DNA from 4 places in the Pseudoduganella aquatica genome. Region 1 is predicted to be linked to each of the others. Evidence: riboswitches for the same ligand, from Rfam matches in the RefSeq annotation. Region 1 holds a riboswitch; each other region holds the start of a gene.

Evidence for each region. A riboswitch is a leader RNA that binds a small molecule or an ion and turns the genes downstream of it on or off. The one in region 1 is predicted to bind cobalamin.
Region 2: linked by a shared signal. The riboswitch ahead of KT882_RS09375 (TonB-dependent receptor) and the one ahead of KT882_RS18025 (TonB-dependent receptor) in region 1 are both predicted to bind cobalamin.
Region 3: linked by a shared signal. The riboswitch ahead of KT882_RS21130 (CoA-acylating methylmalonate-semialdehyde dehydrogenase) and the one ahead of KT882_RS18025 (TonB-dependent receptor) in region 1 are both predicted to bind cobalamin.
Region 4: linked by a shared signal. The riboswitch ahead of KT882_RS30440 (TonB-dependent receptor plug domain-containing protein) and the one ahead of KT882_RS18025 (TonB-dependent receptor) in region 1 are both predicted to bind cobalamin.

What each region holds. Positions count from the first base shown of each region.
Region 1 is NZ_CP086370.1:4,037,584-4,042,861, forward strand. It holds gene KT882_RS18015 (IS30 family transposase) at 1-706, opposite strand, end outside; gene KT882_RS18020 (hypothetical protein) at 858-1,040, shown strand; gene KT882_RS18025 (TonB-dependent receptor) at 1,045-3,042, opposite strand; cobalamin riboswitch at 3,119-3,336, opposite strand; gene KT882_RS18030 (hypothetical protein) at 3,331-4,293, opposite strand; gene KT882_RS18035 (hypothetical protein) at 4,263-4,970, opposite strand; gene KT882_RS18040 (hypothetical protein) at 5,174-5,278, shown strand, end outside.
Region 2 is NZ_CP086370.1:2,127,757-2,133,034, reverse strand. It holds gene KT882_RS09380 (IS110 family RNA-guided transposase) at 1-115, opposite strand, end outside; gene KT882_RS09375 (TonB-dependent receptor) at 343-2,337, opposite strand; cobalamin riboswitch at 2,405-2,658, opposite strand; gene KT882_RS09370 (M1 family metallopeptidase) at 2,720-4,924, shown strand; gene KT882_RS09365 (hypothetical protein) at 4,921-5,278, shown strand, end outside.
Region 3 is NZ_CP086370.1:4,734,701-4,739,978, forward strand. It holds gene KT882_RS21120 (MFS transporter) at 1-773, shown strand, start outside; gene KT882_RS21125 (serine hydrolase domain-containing protein) at 820-1,995, shown strand; cobalamin riboswitch at 2,026-2,242, shown strand; gene KT882_RS21130 (CoA-acylating methylmalonate-semialdehyde dehydrogenase) at 2,392-3,897, shown strand; gene KT882_RS21135 (acyl-CoA dehydrogenase family protein) at 3,908-5,068, shown strand; gene KT882_RS21140 (enoyl-CoA hydratase) at 5,065-5,278, shown strand, end outside.
Region 4 is NZ_CP086370.1:6,812,762-6,818,039, forward strand. It holds gene cobT (nicotinate-nucleotide--dimethylbenzimidazole phosphoribosyltransferase) at 1-460, shown strand, start outside; gene KT882_RS30430 (adenosylcobinamide-GDP ribazoletransferase) at 473-1,255, shown strand; gene KT882_RS30435 (histidine phosphatase family protein) at 1,255-1,830, shown strand; cobalamin riboswitch at 1,836-2,064, shown strand; gene KT882_RS30440 (TonB-dependent receptor plug domain-containing protein) at 2,131-4,005, shown strand; gene KT882_RS30445 (FecCD family ABC transporter permease) at 4,023-5,045, shown strand; gene KT882_RS30450 (ABC transporter ATP-binding protein) at 5,042-5,278, shown strand, end outside.

The sequences.
Region 1 (5,278 bases):
TGCGCATCGCCGCCGGCTCGCGGTTGAGCACAGCGGAGAAGCTGTCGATGACCGCCTTGGTGGTGGCGTTGTCCATCTTGGCGAGCACCACAAAGCCGGTCGTGCGTTCGACCAGCGTGCCGACCGACGAGCGGTTGGCGGCGCCTTTGATGAGGTCGCCCTCCCAGTGGCCAGGGATGAGCCTGTCCTCAACCTCTGCTGGACGGATATGGATGCTTTGCATATCCGGGATTTGGCCGCGCCGGTCAGTGCCCCGGCTGCGGGGTTTGCGGACTTGATTGTGGTGGCGCAGACAGGCGATCAACTCGCGCTTGAGTTCACCGCGCGGATGCACGTAGATGGCGTTGTAGATAGTCTCGTGGGACACGGTCGCGGTAGGGTCGTCTGGCCAAAGGGCCTTGAGTTTGCGCGCTATTTGCTGCGGTGACCAGAAAAGATTCAGGTGATGCCGGACCACCTGGAATAACACGCCGTCCGGATGCAGTTTCGGCAGGCGGCGTGGCAGCACGCGCCGGGCTTGACACTGCGCATGGGCGGCGTCGGCGTCATAGACTCCGACGCCGCTGGTGCGCTTGAGTTCGCGGCTGATCGTGCTGGCAGAACGACAAAGGCGTTTAGCAATGGATCGGGTGGAGCACTGGTCGTCGCGCATGGTCATGACGACAGCGCGCTCCTGGGTTGTCAAATGTTTGTAGATTCTCGCCATGGCGGCACCTTACAGCAAAAGGTGTTGCACTTGGTCTTTGAGAACACCCATCTTGCTTATCCGAAAGCTGGCTGTCTTGGTATTCATCCTGCCAGTCATGAAGCCACTGGAAAGCGAATTGGGCCTGATATCGCCATTCACGGTAACAGTCATGATCACCAGCGCCGCCTACAGCATCGCCGCACTCGCTGGCTTGTGGTCTGTGCTGCACTGGCGCGGCGCCGCCATCAACCGCTACTCCTACTGGTTCGCCAGCTTGCACACGCTGTACCATTCCGCCGCCAGCGCCTACCTGGACCGGCACGGCATGATCCGCCGGCGCTTGTGGGCGTGAAGCGTCAGAACGTGGTGTGCAGCGTGAGGCGGTAGGAGCGCGGCTCGGCGGGGTGGTAGTGGATGTCGCCCACGCCTTCCGCCGGCTCGCCGGGCAGGCGCGAATCGTAGTAGTAGTCGATGTCGTTGATCTTGCGGCCGAACAGGTTGAACACGTCCAGCGACAGTTGCCAGCGGCGGTCGATGCGGTAGCTGGTGCGCAGGTAGGCGATGGCGCTGGAGGCGGAACGCTTGCTGTTGTCCTCGATCAGCGGGCGCGGGCCGAAGTAGCGCATCTGGAAGGCGCCGGACCACGGGCCCAGCTCGGTAATGGTGGCGCCGAACGAGGCCACCTTGCCCACCGCGCCGGGGATGTAGTCGCCGGCCTCGTCTCGCTCGGTGTAGCGGGCGCGCGAGTAGGCCAGGTCCAGGTCGAACAGCAGCCAGTTGCTGGCGATGTAATGATTGTTCAGCTCCACGCCCGAACGCTTGCTGCCCCGGCTGGCGCTGGTGTCGCCCGCGTCGCCCGAGAACACCAGTTCGGAGGCCGAGCGCAAACGCCACAAGGCGAGCGAGCTTTGCAGGCCGGGCACCAGCTCGGTGCGCAGGCCCACTTCGGAGCCGCGCGTGCGCACCAGCGGTGTGACCGGCTCGGCAGGCTCGCGCTCCTTGGGCGTCAGGTGCACGGTGGTACCGCGCGCGTCGTTGCTGTGGAAGCCGGAGCCGGCGTTCAGGAAGAACTCGGTCTGCTTCCATGGGCCGAGCACCACGGCCAGCTTGGGCGAGGCGATGTGCGCGTTGACCTTGCCGGAGTTCTCGGCGATGTCGCTGGCCACGTCGAAACGGTAGCTGTCGTAGCGCGCGCCGGCCACGGTGCGCAGCCAGGGCGTCCATTGCACGGTGTTGTCCAACCACAGACCGGCGCTGTCCTCCTTCACCGCCGATTCGGTGATGGTGCGCAGGATCTGCTGGCGCACGGTGCTGTACAGCGCCAGCGGTGCGATACCGTCGTGGCGCACCTGCAGGCCGATGCGGTTGCTCATGTCCCGCTCGCCCAGCTTGCCGAACCAGGTTTGCGACACGTCGAAGCCCAGCATCTTGCGGCGCTCGGTCTGGCGCGATTGGTCGCCGTTGACCGGGTCGTCGAGGAAGTAGGTGAAATTGTTGTACAGCGTGAGGGCGGAACGGACTGCGTAGGCGCTGGCCTGGAACTGGCTGTCGGCGCTGCGTTTGTTCATGCCGAAGGACAGGCTGTAGCGGGATGTGACGCCGCCGTCTGTAGGATCCAGCGTGCCGTAAGGATCGAGATCGCCACTGTCAACCGCGCGTTGCGGGATCTGGCTGCTGGCGTACCATGCGCCCTTGTAGGCCATGGCGGTAACGCTGTACTGGTCGTCCTTGGGGCCTGCACTGTAGCGCAGCACGCCGGCCTGCTTGCGGAACGATTCGGGCACTTGCCACGGGCCGTTGTTGTGCGCCAGTTCCAGCGCGTACAGCAGGTTGCCGCCTGCCAGCGGCGTGGAGTTGGCCACCAGGCCGCGCAGGTACTGGCCCTCGCCTGCGGTCAGCGTTGCGGTGCCGTCTTTCAGCTTGTTGGCCAGGGCCATGCGGGCCGCGCCGGCAGAAGCGAAGTCGCCTTCATCGGCATAGTAAGCGCCCTTCTTGTAGCTGATGCGGTCCACCAGTTCGGGGATCAGGAAATTCAGGTCGGTGTAGCCCTGGCCGTGCGCGTGGGTGCGCATGTTGATGGGCATGCCATCCACGTAGGTGGCGAAGTCGGTGCCGTGGTCGAGGTTGAAGCCGCGCAGGAAGTATTGGTTGGCCTTGCCGTCGCCGCTGTGCTGGGTGACGATCACGCCGGGCACGAATTCGAGCAGCTCGCCGGGGCGCAGTGCGGGCCGGTTGGCGATCAGCGCGGCGGTGACGACGCCCTGGCTGGCGGCGTCCGAGGTGCCGACGCTGTTGTTGTAATGCGCTTGCACCTGCACGGTCGCAACCGGGCCTTCGATTGGAAAATCTAACATGGAATGATCCTACGGAACGGCAATCCTCCCCACTTCCCCGTAGGCGCGATTGCGTAAGAAAGCGCCGCCTGCGCGGCCGCTTCCACCTGCCCTGGCCGGTATCCGGGCTCGCAAGCGTGACTGTCTTACCTTCCCATGCCTAAGCACAGTGGTGTAGAGAGACAGCCTGCCGTCAAGAGACGGCGCTTGCTAACCGTTGCGGGGGCAGCACACCCGGCCGCTTGCGCAGCCTGTGTTTCCCGTTTAACTGCGGGCGAGATTTCGCGCGCGGGCACCAGAGCGGGCGCATTATACGGTTGGCAAGCTGCGCGAGTCCAGTGCGGTGCAGCGGCTGCGGGGCGTGGCGTAGGAGGCCCTGGCCGCATTGCGCCGGAACAGCCTCACCTTGCCGTCAGGCGTGGCATAGACCGGCGTGTAGCTTGCCGTGGCGCGCAGCACTTCCGCCTGCAAGGGCGCCGGCGCCGACGCCAGCGCGCCCCATTGCAGCACGTAGTCCACCGCCTGGCCGCTGGCCTGCTCGTATCCCGCAATATCGATGCGCGCCAAGTCCGTGGCTTCCTGCTGCGGGCGCCAATGGAACAGCAGCGCCTGCGTGTCCTGCCCCGGCACGAAGTGCACCGGATAGACTTGCAGCCGCGCCAGATAGTTGAACAGCGCCACGCGGTCGCCGCGCAACTCCAGCCGGCTGGCGGCCTGGAAGAACGGGCGATACTTGGGCGGCAAGGACATGCCCGTGGCCCAGGCGCCTCCGTCGTCCAGCACCAGCGGCAGCACCGTGCAATGCGGCGGCACCAGCTGTTCCACCTCCGCCAACGGCGCCAGCTGCTGCTTGATGCGGTATTGGCGCCAGGTGCCGCCCGCCATCAGCGCCAGCGACACCACGACGGCCAGCGCCGCCATTGCGCGCCTTGCGCTGGCCGGCAAGGGCAAACAGGCCATGCACAGCAGGCCTGCAAAATAGGGAAACATCTGCATGCGGCGGTAATGGGTCCAGCCACCGCCCATGGTATCCGGGAAGGCCAAGGCCAGGGCGAGCAAGGATGCAAACAGCAGCAGCGCGGCCCAACTGCGGGTATCGGCGCGCCGGCTGCCGAGCGCCATCGCGCAACGGAGGGCGAGCAGCAGGACGCTGGCGAGAATGGCGGCCGCCAGTGCCGGGGCCAGGTAGCGGTCCATCGGCGTGTGCTGCAGGTTCAGCGGCGACAGGATGACGAAACTCTTCAGCCTCTCCTCCAGCGGCGCACCGAACACGACCGCTGCGCCACGCGCTCCGCCCAAGGACAGAACGACCAGAGGCAGCGGCGACAGCAGTACCCCCGCGTGCCGGGCATGCGCCCGCAAAGCCTGCACCGCCCCCCCGTGCGCCAGGCGGCCGCGCAAGACACCATCGTCAGCACGCCCAGCGCCAGCATGGCGGCCAGGAAGCCGGACGCGTGGGAAAAATGGGTGAAGTACAACGCCGCCACCGGCGCTGCCGCGCGCCAGGCTCCGGCCCGCTTCTGCATCCACAGCAGCGCAGCCATGCTCAACAGGAACCCGGTCACCGACAGGCAATAGTTGTACAACCCAAGGAAGAACAGCTGATGCAAGCCCAGCGGAAAGGCAAACAGCGCCACCCAGACCTGGCGCCGCCGGAACTGCTGGAGCAGCGCCGCCATGCCGGCCACCGGCCCCAGCAGGCAAGCAAGCTGCACCACCGCCTCCGCCACGTCCGGCGCGACGGCTTTCAGCAACAGCACAATCAGCCCGTACACGGCGAGATTGGGATGCAGGGCGCCATTGCGCTGATAATGCTGCGCCTGCAATCCCCCGGCATCGGGCGTCCCGCCGAGCATATGGCCGAAGCTCATATGCACCGGTCCGTCATTGGTGGCGAAGGGCAAAACGTAGAGCACCGCGGCCGCGTACAGCACGCCCAGCATCAGCATAGCCCAGCGCCAGGAATTCCCTTGCCTCGCCCGCATGGCCGCCTCCACGCTTTAGTTTTTATACAATGTGACCAATTTAGCATAATGGCGGTTTGAATATCGCATTCACACTGAGAATATCAGCCATCGAAAAATGCAATTGGATTTATATGTTGCAGCGCAGTATTCTGGACACATCGAAATCCAACAGCAGGAGAAACAGCATGAATTTCTCGTCCTACAGCCCATATGGCGTGACCCAAGCAACCAACAGCCCGTCGCCTTCGGACGTGCGCCGCTGGACGCGCATCCTGAAAGCCAAGCTGCGC
Region 2 (5,278 bases), 1.9 Mb from region 1:
GTTTGGCAAAGCCAGCCTGGGTGTTTTCTACAACTTTCGCACGGTGTTTGCCCGTTTCCAGGCGCAGTGCGCAATCGACCTTCAATTTGGCGACATCTATACCAAGACACAACATTACTCTTCTCCTGATCAACCTTGCAAATGCGGGCTCACGGCACGCCGGGCCAAAGATACTGTTCGATCTTTAATGGAATAAGAGCAACTGCTGCGAAATCTACATCACGGTCTTGGCGACCAAGGGCGGGTACGGCATCCAGTTGCTCTGCCCCGACGTTCCGTTTTCGGGGCAGATGGAATAATACAAGGGCGGGTTAGGCAAAGCCGTAACCCGCCATGCGCGCGTCAGAACTCGTAGCGCGCCGACAGCTTCAGCTGGCGCCCGTCCGAGCTGTAGATGCCGCCACGGCACTGGAAGGCCATGCCGTAGTACTGCTTGTCGGCCAGGTTCAGGCCGGCCAGCGCCACTTCCCAGGCGCCAAACTTGCGCGCATAGCGTGCGTCCAGCGTGGTGTAGGACGCAATGCGCGCGGCGCAGCTGTTGGTGAAATCGGAACCGAAGCGCTGGCTGTCCACCCACTGCGCGCCGATGTCGGCGGTCTGGCCGTCGGCCGGGGTCCAGGTCAGGCGCGCGCTCAGCACGTTCTTCGGCACCAGCACCATTTCACGTCCGGCGATGGCGCCTTCGGTGAAGGTGGCTTTCACGCGCTGGTAGTGGCCGCTCAGCGTCCAGTCGCGCGCCAGCTCGGCGCTCGCGTCCAGCTCGAAGCCCTGGCGCTTGGTCGGCGCCAGGTTGGTGTTGGCGCCAAAGCCGAACGCGCCGGCGGTCGGATCGTAGTAGATCTCGTTGCGCAGCTCGTGGCGGAACACGCGCGCCGACAGCTTGGCGCCGCCGTCGGTGTAGCTGGTGCCCAGTTCCAGGTCATGCGAGGTCTGCGGCTGCAGCACGGTGTTGGGCACCAGGGTGTAGCCGTTTTCATCGGCATTGGCCACGCGGTAGCTGTGGCCGGCCTTCGCGTGCAGCGTGGCTTTCGACGACAGCGCGTAGCTGCCCTGCACGTCCCAGGCGTTCACGCCCTGGGTCACGTCGTAGTTGGCAACCGACCAAGGCGACGGATCGGCGTTGGTCTTCTCGAACAGCTCGCGGCGCACGCCTGCGGCCAGGCGGAAAGCGTCCCACTTGACTTCGTCGCGCAGGTACAGCGCCTTGGATTTCTGCGTGGCCTTGCTCGGGCTGGAGCCCTTCTGCTCGCGGGTCCAGTCGATGAAGTCCACGCCCGCCACCGCTTCGTTCAGCACGCCGCCGAACTGGCCCAGCTTGCGCACGCGCGGCGAGAACTGGGTCTGCTTGCTTTCGTAGTCCAGCACGGAGGACGTGGTGCCGTGGAAGTAGGTCGCTTCCAGCTCCTTGCGGCGGTGCGACAGCTCGGCGGCCAGGTCGTAGCCCGCGCGCTTGGCTTCGACGAAGGCGGTGAAGCGGTCGCTATCGAGGGCGCCGAAGTCCTTCGGCGTGGCGGCCTGGCGCGGGTTGGCGTCGAACTGGGCCTGGCTCAGCGATCCGGCGAAGCGCGAGTCCTGGCGGGTGCTCGACAGGCGCACGCCGGCGCGGCCGTCGGTAAAGCCCACTTGCGAGCCGGCGTTCACGCTGCGCGATTTGAAGGCGTTGTTGTCGCGGTAGTTGTCGGTGTCCAGCGCGCCGCCGGACAGGTCGAAGGCCCAGTCGCCGGTGCTGTGGGTCAGCGCCGCGCGGCCTTCGCGCAGGCCGAACTGGCCCACTTCGGCGTACACGCTGCCGTGCGTGCCGGCATTGCGCGCACCGGGGCGCTTGGTGATGATCTGGATCACGCCGCCGGTGGCGCCGTCGCCGAACAGCACGCTGCTGCCGCCGCGCGTGATCTCGATGCGTTCAACCGAATCAACCGGGATGGTCGACAGGATGGCCGAGCTCAGTTCGTTCTCGGACAGCCGCACGCCGTCCAGCAGCACCACCATGTTCTGGCTGCTGTTGGTGCCGAAGCCGCGCAGGTCCAGCGCGAAGTCCGGGCTGCCGTCCAGGCTCTGGTGGCCCAGCACGCCGCCGATCTTGCGGATGGCCTGGTTCACGTCGCTCACGCCGGCGCGGCGGATCTCGGCCGCGCTGATGACGGTGGCGCCGATGGGCAGCAGCGACGGATCGCTGTCGAAGCGCGCGCCGGTCACCACAACGGCGGCCAGGGCATCGCCCGCGATCTGGGTTTGCGCCATGGCGGAGGAAGAAACGATAGCGGCGGAGAAGCACAGCGCCACGGCAAGCGCCAGCGGCGACGAAGCCGGCGCGCGGCTAGAATTCGAGAAGGTCATGTTGTACTTTTATGCGTAGTGAGCATCCGCCTGCGTCCCCGCAGGCCGGATTCAACGAAAGGCTTTCGGCGCTTTCACCTGTTTGGCCGGTATCCGGGCTGGCAAGACGGGACGGGATCACCTTCCGGCGCGGGACTGGCCTGCGCAGTGGTTGTCGATCCAGCCTGCCGCGCATGCATTGCAGAAGCGCGGCGCTTGCGTACCGTTGCGGGGGCAGCACACCTTGGCCGCCGCGCTGCCAAAAAGCGCCGGCTGCCTTGTGTTTCCCGTTTAACTGCGTCCAAGGGCATGGACGCGGGCACCAAAACGCCGCCATTATACTCCCGGCCCCGTATGGATGATTTTGTTGGCAAATAATTACGTGCTTCGTTATAGTGGCGCCATGAACGCACACTCCTACCGCAAGCCAGCCATCGTCCTTGCCGCCCTCGCCGCCGCCACGCTGGCCGTGCTGGCGCTGGCGCAAGTCCAGGTCATCGCCATCCCCGAGCCGTACACGGACACCGGCATCCCCTTCGCCCCCGCGCAGGCAGGCGCCGTGGCCGCGCCCAGCGCGCCGGACGCCTGGGGCGGCCCGCGCACCGGCAGCGAACCCACCCTGTCCGACCGCGTGGTGGACTACAAGATAGCCGCCACGCTGGACCCGGACAAGCACACCGTGGACGGCAAGCAGCAGCTCACCTGGCGCAACCGCAGCGCGCATCCGGTGCGTACGGTCTACCTGCACCTCTACCTGAACGCCTTCGAGCATGCGGGCACCACCTTCTTCACCGAGCACCGCGCCAGCGGCGGCGGCATGTTCAGCCGCGATCCCAGAGAAGGCGAATGGGGCCACATCAACCTGCGCAGCGTGACGCAAGGCGGCGCCAAGGTGGAACAGTCCTTCGTGCAGCCGGACGGCGGCCCGGCCAGCGACCGCACCGTGGTGCGGCTGGACCTGCCGCAGCCGGTGCAGGCCGGCGCCTCCACCACGCTCGATATCGACTTCCACAGCCAGCTGCCACGGCTGCTCGCGCGCAGCGGGTACTTCGGCAGCTTCCACCTGGTGGCGCAATGGTTCCCCAAGATAGGCGTGCTGGAACTGGCGGGAGAACGCGGCGCCACCAGGCCGCGCTGGAATGTGCACGAATACCACGCCGAGTCAGAGTTCTACGCGGACTTCGGCAGCTACGACGTCAAACTCACCGTGCCCAAGGACTACACGGTGGGCGCCACCGGCGAGCTGCAAGGCGCGCCGGTGGAAAAGAACGGCATGCTCACGCACCACTACGTCCAGGGCGACGTGCACGATTTCGCCTGGACAGCGGACAAGCGCTACGCAGCGCCGCTGATGGGCAGCTGGAGCGGCGCGGGCAGTCCGCCGGTCAGCATCAAGGTGCTCTACATGCCGGAGTTCGCGGCCAGCGCCGCGCCATCGCTGAAAGCCGCGCAGGACGCGCTCACCTACTACTCCAAAACGCTGGGCCCCTATCCCTACAAGACGCTGACCGTGGTGCTGCCTCCGCATAACGCAAGCGAGGCGGCGGGCATGGAGTATCCGACCTTCTACACCGCCGACAGCTACGCCACGGTGGATCCGAAATCGCGCCAGGAATTCGAGCTGGACCTGGTCAACATCCACGAATTCGGACACGGCTACTTCTACGGCATCCTCGCCTCCAATGAATTCGAGGAACCGATGCTGGACGAAGGCCTGAACGAATACTGGAATATGCGCATGGCGCGCGAACGCGGGCAGCTGCTGCATCCGGCGCCGCGCTGGCTGCGCGCCATCGGCGTGTCGCCCGGCTTTGACGGCTTCCACTTTGAACTGGGCGGCGCGGTGCGCGAGAACCCGGCCGACCCCGCCGGCCAGAACGCGTACACGCGCCTGCAAGGCATAGGCCCGGCCTACAACCGCAGCGCCACCATCTTCCACGACCTGGAAGCGCAGCTGGGCAAGCAGGCCACCGAGCAGGCCTTCAAGGAATACTACCAGCGCTGGCGCTTCCGCCACCCCAGCACCGCCGACCTGCGCGAAACGCTGGCCCAGGCCAGCGGCCAGCGCGCGCTGGTGGAGCGCGTGTTCGCGCAGCAGGTCTACCGCACCGGCAAGGTGGACGACCGCGTGCAGTCCATCAGCAGCGAAGAAGTGCTGCCGCAGCCGGGCAGCGGCATCGTCAACGGCAAGCGCGTGGAGCTGACGCAGGACCAGGTGGACAAGCAGATCGACGATGCGCGCGAAAAATGGGAGAAAGCCCATCCCGACGCCAAGCACGGCGCAGGCCCCTACCCCTACCGCACCGAAGTGGTGGTGCGCCGGCGCGGCGAGGCCGTACCGCAAACGCTGCTGGTGCGCTTTGCCGACGGCAGCAGCGAAACCGTCAAATGGGACCCGCAGAACGGCGAACGCTGGGAGCGATTCGTGTGGCAGAAGCCGGTGAAAGCCGTGTCGGCCGAACTCGACCCCGAGCGCAAGCACCTGCTCGACACCAATAAACTCGACGACAGCCGCACCGTCAAGGCCGACGGCAGCGCCGCGCGCCGCTGGACCTTCGACCTGGCCGCGCTCGCGCAAGCCATCCTGACACTGATTGCAACCATATGAAACTGACCGACACCTGCGTGCGCGCCGCCCGCGCAGCCCTGCAATGGCGCCTGCTGGCGCTGTGGACCATCGCCCTGCTGCTGCCCACGCTGGCGCTTGCGCTGCCGTTCTGGATGCAGTTCGGCGCCGCCTTCAACCACTCCGTGCACGCGGCCGAACTGGCGCAGCGGCTGGACCTGTCCAATATCGCCGACCTGATGGGCGAGATGACGCGCAATCCGGCCGCGATCCAGCTGGGCGCAGGCACCGCGCTGGTGCTCACGCTGCTGCTGTCGCCGCTGCTCACCGGCGCGGTCGCCACCGCCGCCCGCTACGACGGCAAGCCGGCCCTGCGCCACATGTTTGCAGGCGCGG
Region 3 (5,278 bases), 700 kb from region 1:
CCAGCACCGTCTCGTGGCCGCTGACGCAATACCTGGACGCGCACGCCGGCTGGCGCGCCACCTGCCTGGTCTACGCGGCAGCGCAGCTCCTCCTCAGCTTCCCGCTGCATTTGCTGCTACCGTCCGGCAAACAGCTGCCGCCCCATGCCGCCGCAGCACCCGCCGCCCCGTCAGCCACCGGGGCGCGCGAACACTCGCTGCAGGAAGCCCTCCGCCATCCGGCCTTCTGGAAGCTGGCCTTCGCCTTTTCCGCCAACAGCTTCATCTTCTCCGCGCTGTCCGTGCACCTGATCCCGCTGCTGCAGCAATACGGCCACGCCGCGACGCTGGCGGTGTGGCTGGCCGCGCTGGTCGGCCCCATGCAGGTGGCGGGCCGCATCGGCGAAATGACGATAGGCCGCCACGCGCTGCCGCGCACCATCGGCAAGATCACCTTCTGTTCCCTGCCGGCCGCCCTGCTCGCGCTGCTGCTGTTCGGCCATCACGCCTGGGCCGCCGCGCTGTTCTGCATGATGTACGGGATGAGCAACGGCATCCTCACCATCGTGCGCGGCACCATCCCGCAGACCATGTTCGGGCGCCGCCACTACGGCGCCATCTCCGGCGCGCTGGCCGGCCCCGCGCTGATCGCGCGCGCCGCCGGGCCGCTGGCCGTGGCCGGGCTGGTGCGGTACGCCGCCCCCGCCATCCTGCTGCTGGTGCTGCTGGCCGCAGCCCTGGCCTCGCTGGCCTTCTACCTGCTCGCCATCCGAGCGCAATCGCAGCGGGAGTGAGGCGCACATTGGGATATCATGTCCCGCTACTCCCGTGAGACCAGCCATGACGCCATCGCCCCGCACCGAAGCCCGCATTGCCCCGCTGCTTGCCGTCCTTGCCTTCGTCGCCATGCAGGCGCCGGCCCACGCCCAGAGCGGATGCCTGGACGTGTTCCGCAACCCGCAGCGCAGCTATCCGAACAACACGGCAAGCGCGTCGCCCGCGCCGTTGGCGCTGAGGCTGGGCGCACCGTTGAAAAGCGTCAGCTACAAGCTGCCCGGAGAAAGCGCCGCTGCGACGCTGGACGACTATCTCGGCAAATTCTGCACCACCGGCTTGCTGATACTGAAGGACCGCGACATCGTCTTTGAACGCTACCTGCAAGGCGGCGGCGCCGCCGACAAACTGCTGTCCGCATCCATGTCCAAAACGGTGCTGGCCCTGCTGGTCGGCATCGCGGTCTCGGAAGGCAAGCTCTCGCTCAGCGAACGCGTGGACGCGGTACTGCCCGACTTCAAGGACAGCGCCTTCGCCCCGGCCACCGTGGAAGACCTGCTGCGGATGACCTCGGGCGCCGCCCTGGTCAATTCATTCGAACCCGGCGCCGAAGCGGATAACCGCGCCACCAATCCCATGGTGTCGCCACGGCAGAACGTGCGCGACTACCTGCGTGGCAAGCGCGAACGCTCGTCGGCGCCCGGCACGCAGTTCCAGTACAACGGCGCGCAGACGGCCATGCTGGGAGCCATGCTGCGCCAGCGCGTCGGCATGGATCTCACCAGCTACCTGGAGCAGAAGCTCTGGATCCCCATGGGCGCGGAAAGCAGCGCGCACTGGATCAAGAACCAGAACGGCGAAGAAGGCGTGCAAGGCCAGTTCGCCGCCACCTTGCGCGACTACGCCCGGCTGGGCTACCTGGTGATGAATCAGGGCAGGATCGGCGATAAGCAGGTGGTGCCTGCGGACTGGATCGCAGCCATGACCGCGCTCCGCCCGGACAAGCCGCAGCCGCCCAGGCCGCCCTACTACGGCCTGCATACCTGGATTCCGCAGGCGGCCGGGGGCAGATCGTTTTTCTGGGGGACGAACGGGCAAAACATCTTCATCGATCCGCTGGCCAGGGTGATCATCGTCCATACCGGCAATTCACCCAAAGCGGAGTTTGACGGCAACCGCCATCTGTTCACCCTGCGCGACGCCATCGTGCGCAGCTTGAAGTCCCCGGCAAGCGATAAATGAAATTACGTTAACGTAAACGTCAATTGTTATGCTAATCTTTATTTAACAGGTGCGCCGGGCAAATTCTTGTCCGGCGTTAAACGGGAAAGTGGTCGGCGCGCTCGATGCGGTGCGCCCCCAAGCCCCTGCTGCCTCCGCAACGGTAGGCAAGTGCGGCTGCTTCATCCATGCCACTGGTCCACGAGACTGGGAAGGCGAAGCAGCAAGACTTGCAAGCCCGGATACCGGCCTGTTGATCTTCAGCGCCGCCCGCTCCATGGCGGCGCCGGGTCTGGCCACGTGCGGAAGGCGCGTGGCGGGTGCCGCGCGGCGCAAGACGCCGTCCGGCTTACTTTTGCAGACTGGCGGCGCAACACGCGCAATGACGCACGCGCCGCCCATCAAGGAAGACACACCATGGCTACTGCTATCCCTACCGTCAAACTCCTCATCAACGGCGCCCTCGTCGAGTCGCGCACCGAGCACTGGAGCGACGTCGTCAACCCCGCCACCCAGGAAGTGATCGCGCGCGTGCCGCACGCCACGCCGGACGAAATGGCGCAAGCCGCCGCCGCCGCGAAAGCCGCTTTCCAGACCTGGCGCAAAACGCCCATCGGCGCGCGCGCCCGCATCTTCCTCAAATACCAGGCGCTGATACGCGAACACATGGCGGAACTGGCCGCCCTGCTCACCGCCGAGCAAGGCAAGACCCTGGCCGACGCCGAGGGCGACATCTTCCGCGGCCTGGAAGTGGTGGAGCATGCGGCCAATATCGGCCAGCTGCAGATGGGCGAACTGGCCAGCAACGTGGCCGGCGGCGTGGACACCTACACCGTGCACCAGCCGCTGGGCGTGTGCGCCGGCATCACGCCGTTCAACTTCCCCGCCATGATCCCGCTGTGGATGTTCCCGATGGCTATCGCCTGCGGCAACACCTTCATCCTCAAGCCGTCCGAGCAGGACCCGATGGTGACCATGCGCTTGGCCGAACTGGCGCTGCAAGCCGGCATTCCGCCTGGCGTGCTCAACGTGGTGCACGGCGGCGCGGACGTGGTCAACGCCATTTGCGACCATCCGGACATCAAGGCCGTCTCCTTCGTCGGCTCCACCACGGTGGGCACGCACGTGTACCAGCGCGCCTCGCTGGCGGGCAAGCGTGCGCAGTGCATGATGGGCGCGAAGAACCACGCCATCGTGCTGCCGGACGCGCACCGCGAGCAGACCCTGAACAACCTGGCCGGCGCCGCCTTCGGCGCGGCGGGCCAGCGCTGCATGGCGCTGTCGGTGGTGATCCTGGTCGGGGAGGCGCAGCAATGGCTGCCGGAGCTGGTGAAGAAAGCGCAGACGCTCAAGATCAGCGCCGGCGCGGAACCGGGCGCCGACATCGGCCCGCTGATCTCGCGCAAGGCCAAGGCCCGCGTGCAGCAGCTCATAGGCCAGGGCATAGAGGAAGGCGCCAAGCTGGAGCTGGACGGGCGCGGCCCCGTGGTGCCCGGCTACGAGAACGGCAACTTCGTCGGCCCCACCGTGTTCTCCGGCGTCACGCGCGAGATGGCAGTCTACAAGGAGGAAATCTTCGGCCCCGTGCTGTGCGTGATGCACGCCGCCAGCCTGAAGGAAGCCATCGCCATCATCAACGCCAACCCGAACGGCAACGGCACGGCGCTGTTCACGCAGTCCGGCGCGGCGGCCCGCACTTTCGAGGAGGACGTGGACGCCGGCCAGGTCGGCATCAACGTGCCCATCCCGGTACCGGTGCCGCTGTTCTCCTTCACCGGCTCGCGCGGCTCCAAGCTGGGCGACCTTGGTCCCTACGGCAAGCAGGTGGTGGCCTTCTACACCCAGACCAAGACCATCACCGCGCGCTGGTTCGACGACGCGGCCGTGACAGCGGGCGTCAACACGACCATCTCGCTCAAGTAAGGAGGCCGTCATGGACTTCGAACTGAACGAGGACCAGCGTGCCTACCAGGACGCCGCGCGCCAGTTCGCCGCGCGCGAAATGGCCGGGCAGGCGGCGCGCTGGGACGCCGAGGGCATCTTCCCGCGCCAGACCATTGCGCATGCGGGCGAGCTGGGTTTCTGCGGCCTGTACGTGCCGCAGGCCATGGGCGGCCTGGGCCTGTCGCGCCTGGACGCCACCGTGGTGTTCGAGGAGCTGGCGCGCGCCTGCCCTTCCACCACGGCCTATCTCACAATCCACAACATGGCCAGCGCCATGATCGCGCAGTGGGCGCAGCCCGAAGTGCGGGAGGAATGGATAGGGGACCTGGCCTCCGGCCGCAAGCTGGCCTCCTACTGCCTGACGGAACCCGGCGCCGGCTCGGACGCGGCCTCGCTGACCACGTCCGCCGTGCTGGAGGACGGCGACTACGTCATCACCGGCGGCAAGGCCTTCATCTCCGGCGCGGGCGCGACGGACGCGCTGGTGGTGATGGCGCGCACCGGCAGTGCGGGCGCGGGCGGCATTTCGGCCTTCCTGGTGCCTGCCGGCAGCGCGGGCGTCGGCTATGGCCGCGCTGAGGACAAGATGGGCTGGAACAGCCAGCCCACGCGCGCCATCAGCTTCGACGGCGTGCGCGTGCCCGCCTCGCATTTGCTGGGCCGGGAGGGTGACGGCTTCAAGCTCGCCATGCGCGGGCTGGACGGAGGCCGCATCAACATCGCCACCTGCTCCATCGGCGCGGCGCAGGCTGCGCTAAACAGCGCGCAGCGCCACATGGGCGAACGGGTGCAGTTCAAGCGCGTGCTGGGCGACTTCCAGGCCCTGCAGTTCAAGCTGGCCGACATGCAGACCGGCCTGGTGGCGGCGCGCCAGATGGTGCGCCTGGCAGCCACTAAGCTCGATGGCGGCGCCGCCAACGCCGGCATCTACTGCGCCATGGCCAAGCGGCTGGCGACCGACACCGGCTTCAACGTCTGCAACGAGGCGCTGCAGATCCACGGCGGCTACGGCTACCTGCGCGACTACCCGCTCGAACGCTTTCTGCGCGACGTGCGCGTCCACCAGATTTTGGAAGGCACCAACGAAATCATGCGCGTGATCGTCGCGCGCCACTTGCTGAAAAACGCACCGACAGAGGAGAACCTGTGAGCAGCTATACCAATCTTGAGTTGCAAATCATGGAGCACACCGCCGTGCTCACGCTGGCCAATCCGCCCGCCAACACCTGGACCGCCGACAGCCTGCGCGACCTGCGCCGCCTGGTGGAAGACCTCAACGCCAACAAGAACGTCTACAGCCTGGTCGTGACCGGCGGCGGCGCCAAGTTCTTCTCCGCCGGCGCGGACCTGAAGCTGTTTG
Region 4 (5,278 bases), 2.8 Mb from region 1:
CGTGGGCGCGGGCACGGGCTTGTCCGCCGGCGGCGTACTGCACAAGCAGCGCGTTATCGAAGCGGCGGCCGAAAAACATGCCGGCACCACCGCGCCGCTGGAAGCGCTGGCGGCGTTTGGGGGATTCGAGATCGCCATGATGGCGGGCGCCATGCTGAAGGCGGCCGAGCTGCGCAAGGTACTGCTGATCGACGGCTTTATCGTCACCAGCGCGCTGCTGGTTGCGGCGCGCCTGCAGCCTGCGATTCTCGACTACTGCGTGTTCGCGCACTGCTCCGACGAAAGCGGCCATAAGCTGATGCTGGAGAACCTGGGCGCGCGTCCGCTGCTGAACCTGGGCCTGCGCCTGGGCGAAGGCACCGGCAGCGCGCTGGCCCTGCCGCTGCTGCATGCGGCGGTGAATTTCGTGAACCAGATGGCGACCTTTGAGTCGGCTCAGGTCAGCGAGAAGTCAGAGTAAATCCGCGCCGCCATGCATCAGCTCCGCCTGTTCTTTATCGCGCTGCAGTTCTTCACGCGCCTGCCCATTCCGCGCTGGGTGGGCTTTGAGCCATCCTGGCTGCACCATGCGTCGCGCTACTTCCCGCTCGTGGGGCTGGTGGTGGCGGCCATCGCTGCGGCGGTGTATGCGGCGGCGGCTTGGGTCTTTCCCGCTCCGGTGGCGGTGCTGCTGGCGACGGCGGCCGGCATCTACGCCACCGGCGCCTTCCATGAAGACGGCTTTGCCGATATGTGCGACGGCTTTGGCGGCGGCATGACGCCCGAGCGCGTGCTTGAGATCATGAAGGACTCGCGCATAGGCGCTTATGGCGCCATCGGCACCATCTGCCTGCTGGCGGTGAAGTGCACGGCGCTGGCCATGCTGCCGCCCGCCGTGGCGGTGGCCGCGCTGTTCCTTGCGCATCCGCTTTCCCGGCTAGCCGCCACCTCGCTGATCTGGCGCATGGAATACGCGCGCGCCGAGGGCAAGGCCAAGCCCATGGCGCAGGAAATGAGCGGTGCGGAATTCAGCATTGCGTGCGCCTGCGCCGCGCTGCCTGCGGCGCTCATCGGCTGGATGGGATGGCTGCCCTGGCTTTCCATAGGCGCGGCAACGCTGGCGGCGCTGGCCGCCGCCGTCTGGCTGGGCCGCAAATTCAAGCGCCGCATCGGCGGCTATACGGGCGACTGCCTGGGCGCGGTGCAGCAACTTGCCGAAGTGCTGATCTATCTCTGCGTGCTGGCCGGGCTGGGCCACGGCGGATGGCAAGCTTGATGCGCCTGATCCTGGTACGCCATCCGCAACCGCTGGTGGCGCCGGGCGTTTGCTACGGCAGCAGCGACCTGCCAGCAGCGCCGGACGATATCGTGCGCGTGCACACCGCGCTGCTGGCCAGCGCCAGCATTCCTCCCGGGACGCCTGTCTACGCCAGTCCTTTGCAGCGCTGCGCTGTGCTGGCAGGCCGCCTTGGCGCCCATACGCTGGACGCGCGCCTGGCCGAAATGGATTTCGGCGCCTGGGAGCTGCGCAGCTGGGACGATATTCCGCGCGCCGAGGTGGATGCCTGGGCGGCGGACCTCGCGAACTACCGTCCCGGTGGCGGGGAAAACGTGCTGCAAGTGGCGGCGCGCGTGGCGGCGTTCAGGGCGGAGCTGCTGGACCAGCGCCAGCACGAGGACCAGCATCCGCAATCCGCCATCATCTGCCATGCCGGCACCATCCGCGTGCTGATGGCGCTTGAAGCGGGCCTGAAAGCCGGCCTCCCTCTCGACGAAATCGCGCTGCGGGCCGCCGCCGCGCCGCACAAAATCGCTTACGGCGAAACTGTCATTTTGGAAGCTGTCGCCTGAAGCCGATATAATGGCGGCGTTTTGGTGCCCGCGCGCATGTCCATGCGCGCAGTTAAACGGGAAACACGACGCCGCTCCCCACAAGGAAAACGGCCAACGTGTGCTGCCCCCGCAACGGTAAACAAGTGTCGCCCACAGCGACAAGCTGCCTCCTTAAGACCACTGTGCTTTGCATGGGAAGGTGAGACAGTTCAACTTGCGAGCCCGGATACCGGCCAAAGCAGGTGGATGCGCTGCGCGCATCTGTTCAATCCAGCCCACGGGGAAGTAGGCTGGTTGCATACTATACAAAGAAATAATATGAGCTCTCCTGTAATCCGGCATGCGGCCGCCACGTCGCTTGCGCTGGCTATTCCTATGGCCGCCTCGATGACTGTTGCCGCGCCTGCCCACGCCCAGACCATCACCCCAGACAGCGTGATCGTCACCGCCACCCGCTCGCCGCAGCTGCAGCGCGACGTGCTGAGCGACATCGTCACCCTGGGCGCGGAAGAAATCGCGCGCTCCGGCGCCGGCTCCATCACCGACCTGCTGCAGCGCCAGCGCGGCATCGAGATCTCCCGCAACGGCGGCCCCGGCACCAATTCCAGCGTGTTCCTGCGCGGCGCCAACGCCAACCAGACCGTGGTGCTGGTGGACGGCGTGCGCATCGGCTCCCTGTCGTCCGGCACGGCCAGCTGGTCCGGCATTCCGCTGCAGGCGATCGACCGCGTTGAAATCGTCTACGGCCCCATGAGCTCCCTGTATGGCGCCGACGCCATAGGCGGCGTCATACAGATCTTCACGAAAAAGGGCGCAGGCCCGCAGACCGTGTCGGCCTCGCTCGGCGCCGGCAGCGACAAGACGCGCAAATTTGACGCCAGCATCTTCGGCGCCACCGCAGGCGACAACAGCTTCAGCTACGCGCTCAGCGCCGGCAAGGAAAAATCGGACGGCTTCTCCGCCACCAAGCCTGGCAGCACCAGCTACAACGCCGACGACGATGGCTACGACCGCGTAAGCACCTCCGGCCAGTTCGGCTTCCAGGTCGCCAAGGGCCATGACCTGGGCCTGGTTTTCCTGAACAGCCGCACCGACGGCCAGTTCGACAGCGGCGCCAGCCGCTACGACACGCGCAGCCAGACCAAGCTGTCCAACATCGGCGTGTTCAGCAAGAACCAGCTGGCAGCCAACTGGCACAGCACCGTGCAAGTGGCCAAGGCAGAAGACACCTCGGTCTCCGACACCGGCGTGGCCAGCGCCTACAGCCGCATCGAAAGCAAGCAGACCGACGCCACCTGGCAGAATGACATCCGCATCGGCGAAGACACCCTGCAAGTGCTGTTCGGCCACCGCGAAGAAGAGGTGGTGTCCGGTACCACGCCTGCGCTGGGCAAGGTCCGCAAGACCGATTCCTACGCCGGCGCCTACAGCCTGAAGCGCGGCGCGCACCTGGCCACGTTCGGCCTGCGCGCGGACGACAGCTCGCAGTACGGCACCAAGACCACCGGCTCGGCCGGCTACGGCTATCGCTTCAGCAACGCGCTGCGCGCCAGCGCCAGCTACGCCACCAGCTTCCGCGCGCCGACCTTCAATGAGCTTTACTACCCGGGCTTCGGCTACGAGAACAACAAGCCGGAACAAGGCCGCAACGCCGAAGCGGGCCTGCATTACGACGACGGCGTGACCGAGTTCGGCGCCAGCATCTACCGCAACAAGCTGACCGACATGCTGGTGACCACCACGCCATGCCCGGACCCGGCACGCAAGGGCAGCTGCGCCTACAACGTCAACCACGCCATGCTGGAAGGCGTGTCGCTGAGCGCAAGCCGCCGCCTGGGCGCGTTCACCGTGGCAGGCAACGCCGACTGGCAGGACCCGAAAGACGAGACCACCGGCAAATCGCTGGCGCGCCGCGCGAAAAAACACGGCAACGCCAGCGTAGAATACGCCAGCGGTGCAGTGGCCGCCGGCGCCGAGCTGCAAGTGTCCGGCAACCGCTTCGACGACGCGGCCAACGCCCGCCGCCTGGGCGGCTACAGCCTGCTGAACCTGTACGCCACCTGGCAGTTCACGCGCGACTGGTCCGTGCTGGCGCGCTGGAACAACGTCACCGACAAAAACTACGAAGTGGCGCGCAACTACGCCACGCCAGGCGCCAAGTTCTTTGCCGCTCTGCGTTACGGCATTAAATAAAGGTACGAAAAAGGCCCATGCATCCACACTCCCGCAACCTGCGCACGCGAGCAGCCGCCATCACCGGCGGGCTGCTGCTGTTCGTCATCGCCAGCCTGCTGTTTTCCGGCGTGACCGGCTCGGTTCACATTCCGCTGTCCGACATTCCGGGCGCGCTGGGTCAGCTGTGGAACGGCCAGGCCAACAGCCTGGCCGCCACCCTGCTCGACCTGCGCGGCAGCCGCGCGCTGACGGCGTTTGTCACCGGCGCGGCGCTGTCCCTGGCGGGCGTGATGATGCAGGCATTGCTGCGCAATCCGCTGGCCGACCCCTACGTGCTGGGCATTTCGTCCGGTGCAGCGGTGGGCGCGCTGGCGGCCATGCTGTTCATGTGCGCGGCCTGGGTGGTGGATGCGGCGGCCTTCGGCGGCGCCGTGGCGGTGTCCATGATGCTGTACTTCCTGGCGCGGCGCGACATGCGCAGCGGCGCGGCGGCCGAAGGCGGCACCGCCCTGCTGCTGCTGACCGGCGTGATCCTGACGGCGGCCTGCACGGCGCTGATTACGCTGATGCTGTCGATCGCCCCCGAAAGCCGCTTGCGCACCATGGTGTTCTGGCTGATCGGCGACCTGGCAGGCGCGCCGATGCGCTGGATACCCTGGATCGTGCTGGCCGGCGGCACCCTGTTCGCACTGCGCAGCGCGCGCGCCATCAACGTGATGGCGCTGCACGCCGAGGCGGCCGTAACGCTGGGTGTCAACGTGAGTGCGCTGCGCAAAGGACTCTTCTTCGTGTCCGCCCTGCTGACCGCCAGCGCCGTCACCAATGCGGGCAGCGTGGGCTTTGTGGGCCTGATCGTGCCGCACGCCTGCCGCTTCGCATTCGGCCCCGACCACCGCGTGCTGATCCCGGCTGCGATGCTGACCGGCGGCGGCTACCTGGTGCTGGCCGACACCCTGGCCCGCACCCTGTTCGCGCCGCTTCAGCTGCCGGTGGGCGTGGTGACCGCGCTGATCGGCACACCGGTCTTCCTGTACCAACTTCACAGGCTGCAAAAATGATCGCCACCCATCAACTGACGCTGCGCATCGGCGCGCGCATGCTGGTCGACCGGCTGGACTGGCAGGTGCGCGACGGCGAATGCTGGAGCGTGATCGGCCGCAACGGCGCCGGCAAGAGCACCCTGCTGCGCACGCTGGCGGGGCTGATCCCGGCCGATGAAGGCGGCGTGTCCATCCAGGGCCGCAGCCTGCCGGACTGGCCGCTGGCCGAACTGGCGCGCGAGCGCGCCTTC